One region of the Desulfovibrio mangrovi genome, then DNA from elsewhere that is predicted to be linked to it. Evidence: predicted binding sites of a transcription regulator. Region 1 holds the regulator's gene; the other holds the start of a gene.
What was found. Region 1 encodes sigma-54, which starts transcription at its own class of promoters, with help from an activator protein. Its sites were predicted from a motif close to CTGGCACGGNNNNTGCTT; they were not measured.
Positions count from the first base shown of each region.

Region 2: a site for sigma-54 is predicted at 2,130-2,147, ahead of N1030_RS12140 (flagellar hook protein FlgE). Genes of this name have one in related genera too.

Region 1 is NZ_CP104208.1:989,900-993,511, reverse strand. It holds gene N1030_RS04545 (PTS sugar transporter subunit IIA) at 1-115, opposite strand, end outside; gene hpf (ribosome hibernation-promoting factor, HPF/YfiA family) at 127-666, opposite strand; gene rpoN (RNA polymerase factor sigma-54) at 772-2,202, opposite strand; gene lptB (LPS export ABC transporter ATP-binding protein) at 2,440-3,162, opposite strand; gene N1030_RS04525 (LptA/OstA family protein) at 3,168-3,612, opposite strand, start outside.
Region 2 is NZ_CP104208.1:2,683,391-2,687,002, forward strand. It holds gene N1030_RS12125 (ATP-binding protein) at 1-722, opposite strand, end outside; gene N1030_RS12130 (Spy/CpxP family protein refolding chaperone) at 1,108-1,626, shown strand; gene N1030_RS12135 (hypothetical protein) at 1,849-2,055, shown strand; gene N1030_RS12140 (flagellar hook protein FlgE) at 2,241-3,612, shown strand, end outside.

The sequences.
Region 1 (3,612 bases):
GATTCGGGTTTGCCTTGACCACGGCCGCAACGAGCTCCGCCAGCACCTCCTCTTTGGTGCTGGCGGTCAGCTCGGGCAGAATCATTTCTTTATCCAGGTAATCACCCAGTTTCATTTTTCAGAATCCTAGAAGGTCGGATCAATGAGACCGAAGTCTCCGTTTTCACGACGGTAGATGACGTTTACGCGCTCCGTCTCGGCATTCAGGAACACAAGGAACTCATAGTCCAGGGAGTCGAGCTGCAGAGCGGCTTCGTCAATCCCCATCGGCTTGGGGGTAAAGCGGTCAGTACCGACAATGGTACGTTCGCGACCGGCACCGGTATCAGCATAGCTGAAGATGTCTTCACGCAGAGCCATCTCTGCACCGCGACGGTGATCCTTGCCCTTCTCCACATGCTTCTTCACCTGGGAAGAGAGCTTGTCAAAGACCAGGTCAACCGTTGCATACATATCTTCAGACTTCTCATTGGCAGAGAGGTTCAGGTTGTCGGCAACCAGCGTCACATCAATTCTGTGACGGTAATTGTCAACGCTCATTCCCACCTGCATTTCCGACTTACCGTGCGGCTGCAGGAACTTGCCAAGCTTTTCAAAACGACGGCGGGCATACTTCTTCAGATGATCGGAAGGCTCGAAGTTCTTGAATGTGAATGCGATGTTCATATATGCCTCCTTAAATGTTCGAGATACTGCACTTTGTGCAGTTATGCCTCTCACGTCTTTGAGGTTGCCTCCAACCCGACCCGGCGCTGCCGGAAGCTCCCTCCGTTAAAAAGCGGACTTCCGCTTGGACGATGAAGGGATGTCCATAGCTGTACGATACTTCGCAACGGTTCTTCGGGCAATATTCAATTGCAATTTTTCTTTGAGAATTTCACCGATGCGCTCATCGCTGAGCGGACGTTTGGGATTTTCGTCGCCAATAAGCTGCTTAATGAGGGCCTTAACGCTCTCAGAGCCTACGGAGCTGCCATCATCCATACCGATGGCGCTGTTGAAGAAGAACTTCAGCTCGAAAATTCCGTGCGGGGTCGCCACGTATTTACTGGTGGTAATACGGCTGACCGTGGATTCATGCATACCGATATCGTCAGCGATATCCTTGAGAATCAAAGGCTTGAGTGCGGTTACACCTTCCTCGAAGAAGCCGCGCTGATATTTTACGATACTCTCCATAACCTTGTAGAGCGTGCGCTGGCGCTGATGCAGGCTCTTGATGAGCCATGAAGCAGAACGCATCTTCTCCTGGAAATAATCCTTGTCAGATCCTGTCACCACAGGAAGAGTATCAACTATATCAGAAAGTTGCAGACTTGGCAGACCTTCTTCGTTGAGAATGATGACGAACTCTCCGTCATATTTGTGCACGAATACATCCGGTGCCACATACTGAGGTTCGCTGCTGCCGAAACTGGCACCCGGCATGGGATCAAGGGTCTGGATGAGTTCAAGATACTCCCGAAGATCATCCATGTTGATACGGAACTTGCGACACAGCGGCTTGTAGCGGCGCTTCTCCAGATCCTCAAGGTGATCCCGGACGATTTCCACCAGTACGGGGTCGCGGTCGTAGCCCAGCACTTCAATCTGCACCAGCAGACATTCCTGAGGCGTGCGTGCGGCAACGCCGACTGGATCGAAGCGCTGAATGCGGCGCAACATCTCTTCCACTTCCGCCGTTTCGACATCGGGCCCTGCCATCTCCGCCATTTCCTGAAGAGAGGCATGCAGATAGCCGTTGGAACCGATGTTGCCGATAATGATCTCGCCTATGGTGTGCTGGCGTTCGGTTATATTGGAGAGTGTGAGCTGCCAGGAAAGATGGCCGTCCAGAGACGGGCGGGAAGACAAGCGGGCCTCGAAGGAGGTGCCTTCCTCGGGAATTTCGGTCTCGCGGGAAGCAACCTGTCTGGTCGTACTGGAAAAGTCTCCCAGATAGTCTTCCCAGTCGGCATTGGAGGCGAGTTCCTTGTCATAGGCTTCGGCGGTCTCGGAACGCAGCTCAGGCTTTTCCGTGGCATCCGCCGGTGTGAGGGCTTCGGAAGCTTCTTCGAGAAACGGATTCTCCAGCAACTCCTGCTGCACGGTCTCCATGAGCTCAAGACGGGACAACTGCAACAGCTTGATCGCCTGCTGCAATTGCGGCGTCATTACGAGTTGCTGAGAGAGCTTCAGTTGCTGACGTAGTTCAAGTGCCATAGGCGCTGTCATCCGAAATCGTTACCCTGCCAGATTTTCACCGACAGGAAAGATCTGTTCTGCGTTGAGTAAAATCCACCCCTATCAAGAAGCATTCCAAAATCTCTATGCCTGGCTCCTTTTTGCCATACAAGCAATAACCATGCAACAAAGAAAAGCCCGAAAATCGGGCTTTTGCGGCATAGAGAAATCTCTTCTCAAAACTTTTTAGAGAGTTGTCAGAAAAAACTGGAAAACTTACAGGCTGAATCCTTCACCAAGATAGACGCGTCTGGCCTTGGGATCGTTCACTATCTGCGCAGGAGTGCCGTTGAGGATGATCTGCCCCTCGAACACAAGATATGCACGGTCACAGATATTCAACGTTTCACGCACGTTGTGGTCAGAAATAAGGACACCTATACCCCGGTTGCTCAACCCCCGAATGATAGCCTGAATATCGTCTACAGCAAGAGGATCGATACCGGCAAAGGGTTCATCCAGCAGGATAAAGCGCGGCTTGCGGATCAGGGCACGGGCTATTTCCAGACGACGACGCTCACCGCCGGAAAGATGCATGGCCATGGAGTCTGCAATGTGGGTAATGCGGAACTCTTCAAGCAATGTATCCGCCCTCTTCCGCTGGACGGATTTGGGCATATCGGTATGCTCCAGAATGAGCTCCAGATTCTGACGAACTGTCAGCTTGCGGAATACGGAGCTTTCCTGCGGAAGATAACTCAGACCGACACGGGCACGTTCGTGCAGGGGCCAGTCCGTGATTTCGCTGCCATCGTAGCGGACAATACCGCTTGTGGGTTTGACCATGCCGATGAGCATATAGAAGGTCGTTGTCTTGCCTGCCCCGTTGGGTCCAAGCAGGCCTACCACCTCGCCCTGCTTCATACTCAGGGAAATACCACGAACAACTTCACGCTTGCCGTATTGCTTATGGAGAGATTCAGCTTCAAGAACCGACATGCTGCCTACTTCTTAACGCGCTTGGGAGCGGAGAAAAGGGCTTCTACAGGAAGTGCGGAAGAGCCAAGAACTTCGCTCTTGTTTTCCTTCACATAAAAATTGATGGTCTCGCCCTGAATGCTGTTGGCGCCATCTCTCAGCACGGGTGAGCCCTCCATGATCAGAACTCCGGTGCCGAGGTTGTACGTCGCCTTCTCGCAGTCACCGGTCTTGCCGTCGGTCATGACAACCTTGACGGTACCTTCGGCAATGATCTTGTCGATCTGGCCGGGATCCATGGCGGCTCCGTCATCTTCTTTCTTTTCTTTGGGCTTGTTGTCTTTGGGAGTAAGCAGGATGGTGATTTTCTTGGACCAGAGTTGGGCGTCAGGATGCGTCACATGCACATTGCCTTCAAAGGTCACTTTCTGGCCAGATGCATCATAGTTAAGCTTATCGGAGGTAACCTTT
Region 2 (3,612 bases), 1.7 Mb from region 1:
TGCCGCGTGTCCTGCTTCCGCGCCTGCTCAAACGGAGCCACGTCCATGCCGACATATATAATGGGTGGCGGCATGTTGGGTGCCGAGAAAAAACTCATCAGCCCTTTTTCGTGTTCCTCATGGCGCATGCGCCCCATGCCCATGCCTCGCCCCCGTCCGCCGTTACCCGCACGGTTGCTTCCTGCATCACGCGGATCCCCGCCAAGCTCCGTTTCGTCACCCGAATCGCCATGTACGCGCCCCCACCAGCCCTCACGCCCCTGCAGGGGCATGAACTGACGGTATACCACAAAGGCGCGGGTATCTCCCTTGGTCATGATGCGCCAACTCACGTCCTTGGCAGGCTCAAGCTGGGACATGTCTTCGGGCGAAAACACCACTTCGCCCTGCTGCTCAGGCTCACTATGAGCAAGCACGCGGCCGGAATGATCCGTCACCATGATGAAGAAAATATCGGGCTGATCGGCCATTTCCTCAACAAGCACCTGCATGCGCATTTCCGTGCCGAGCGGATTGCGCATGCCGGTTCGGGCGCCGGCCTCAAGCGCCTTGATGAGCGAGGCTCCCTTTTCCTGTAGAATAGTGGCCATCTGCTTGCCGTCGCGGTCCAGATTCCGCAGGGTCATGGCAAGAATGATCACACCAAGGATCACGGCACCGCCTATGACCAGCCACGGCGAGGCAAAGGGACCGGGAAGCCGTTGTTCTCTATGCAGTTTCATTGTCGTCAGTTCCATGGTGCGCCCGTCTTCTGCTAGAAAATGTCCACATGCTCATTTTTTATACACCCCGTTCTTTAGAAGTGTACAGCAATTATACACATGCCACTTTCCCACAGAGAACCCGCTAAAGGCGCCGTTCAATTTTTACCAACACTTTCAGTTGCTTGCCATAATTTTACAATTGTTGGCACACCCGTTGCTTTATACAGGACAAGCAAAACGTGAACCAAATTCACCTTGCAAAATAATAGAGGAAAAACACATCCGGCATTCCGGGCATGGCCAACGGGCCATGAAGATGCATAAAAACAACGTATGCTCCGACAAGGTCCCCTTTCTGACCGAAAGCGCGGATCGCTAACCAGCAACAATAGGAGATAATATCATGAAGACCCGTAACATCCTGATTACCACCATCGCCCTCGGCCTGCTCGCCATTGCGGCAGTATCCTTCGCTGGCATGCATGGCGGCGGTATGGGCTACGGCAACTGCGGCAACGGAGGCGGCATGGGCTACGGCCACGGCCATGGTCAGGGCATGATGACCAACTGCCCCGGTGGCGGCATGGGCTACAACCTGACACCTGAACAGCAGGAGAAGTTCACCGCCCTTCAGGATGCCTATTACAAGAAGACCGAAACCCTGCGCACCGACATGTGGGCCAAGCACACCGAGCTGGAAGCTCTTTCCGGCAACGACAAGGTTGATCCCAAGTACATCACCCAGCTTGTTCAGGACATGAAGGACATCGGCACCAAGCTGCGCGCAGAACGCGAAGCCTTTGAAGCTCAGGTTGAAAAGGAAATCGGCATCAAGAATTTCCGCCGCGGACAGGGCCGCAACCCCAATTGCCCTTACGCTGACGGCACCGCCCCCGCAGCGCCTGCAGCCCCCGCAAACTAAGGTCAACGGCAGACGACCACAGACGATTGGCCAACAACAAGGTACCTTCACACCTTCCTCATGGCTGCCCCGCCAAACCGCACGGTTTGGCGGGGCGTTTGTTTTCAGACCATTCCAAGTGCAAGTCAGGCTTGCACCCAGTGCAGTATTCAGGCACAACAACCAAAAGCCCCCTTTACCGCAGGGGTTCACGTCTCACCTGCACCCGGGAACGGAGCCGGAATGACTCAACCTCCATCCCCCATGCTGCGCAAGCTGGAAGCCATGTTCGCCGCACTCAGAGCGCGGGGAATAGACCGTGCGACCGTCATTACGGCCACGCGCGACCTGCTTCATGCCCGCAGGGCAGAACGCCCGGGCGAAAAGGCTGAAATTCTTGCCTGCCAGGAGCCGGAAGAAGCAGAAAGCCGAACGGCGCTCTCTGCCTGACCCCACTCCCCAACGCCTCGTATTTCCGTTCTTTTTTGCAAAACACATCCCCTCACCCTGTCGTCTGGAATCCATTGGCACGCCCTGTGCTTTATTAAGAAGCGTAAGGAAATCTTTTCCATACGTTTTCGGGATCGTCTGTCCTTTTCGGGTACAGGGCAGGCAGATACTGTGAGGAGTCGATCATGGGCCTTACGGCATTATACACAGGCGCCGGCGGCATGAAGACCCTGTCCAGGGGCATGCAGGTTGTGGGAAACAACCTTGCCAATGTGAACACGTTGGGCTTCAAGCAGCAGATGGCGATCTATCAGGACCTCAAGTCCGTGGGCGTGGATTCCGCTTCGGTCAACGGAGGGGGACGCGCAGACGGCGCTGCAGTCGGGTACGCACAGCTCGGCATGGGTGTTACCCTTGCCGAAGTTCGCACCATCCATCAGCAGGGCGCCTTTGACCTTGCCAATGAAGTCACAGATCTGGGCATCAGCGGCAAAGGGTTCTTCGGCGTCTCCAAGGACGGCGTGGACCATTACACGCGCGCGGGCAATTTCCGCTTCGACAAGTCCGGCTATCTTGTGGACCCTCACGGCTTCCGCCTGCAGGGGCGCGCCTTCACCGATGGCGTTGAAGGCACCACCCCCGGCGACATCCAGCTCGCCACCAACAGCGACGGGCTCATCGTCATGCCTGCCGCGGCCACTGAATCCGTACGCCTGATCACCAACCTCGGCTCCACCACCGACAGCTCTGCCGATTCCGACAACCCCTTCTTTGCCCTTGCACAAAAATGGGACGGCTCGCAGACCTCGCCCCTTGGCGATGGAGCATACTCCTACGGCACAACCATGCGCGTCTACGACGCCAATGGCGGCGCGCATGATCTCAACGTCTATTTCGACGCCGTGCAGGGCGTGAGCAACGCCGGTTCCAAAAGATTTTTCGAGTTCATCGTCACGGTTCCCCCATCCGAAGACGGCCGCTCCCTTTCCGGTGCAGGCAAAGGCCTGCTCATGTCCGGCACCCTGACCTTTGATGCCAACAACAAGCTGGAAAACATGACCGCCTTCGTGCCCGGCACCGATCCGTCCACGCTCAGCAACTGGACCCCGGCAGCCATGGGAGCAGATGGCCTGCCACAGTTCAGCGTTTCCTTCCGTGGCAGCACGGGGGCAGCGACGGCATCACAAACCGTTTCACTTGATCTCGGCATTCACGATGCAGGCTCCGCATGGAGCGGCGTGGCCTCTAACGCCGCCGCCGTGGGCACCAATGCCGCCAACATCGGCGGCATGAGCTCCGTCATCAACTCGGCGTCCACCACCACAGCCTACTCGGGTTCCTCCTCCACGCTGATGATGACGCAGGACGGATACACCGAGGGCTATCTCATGAATCTGGACATCGGCCGCGAAGGCATCATCTCTGGCAAGTACAGCAACGGAGAAAGCCAGGACCTGTTCCGCATCTCCCTGTACCGCTTCAACAACGAATTCGGACTGAAGCGCGAAGGCAACAACCACTTCTCCGCCACCCGGGAATCCAACACGGCACAGGAAG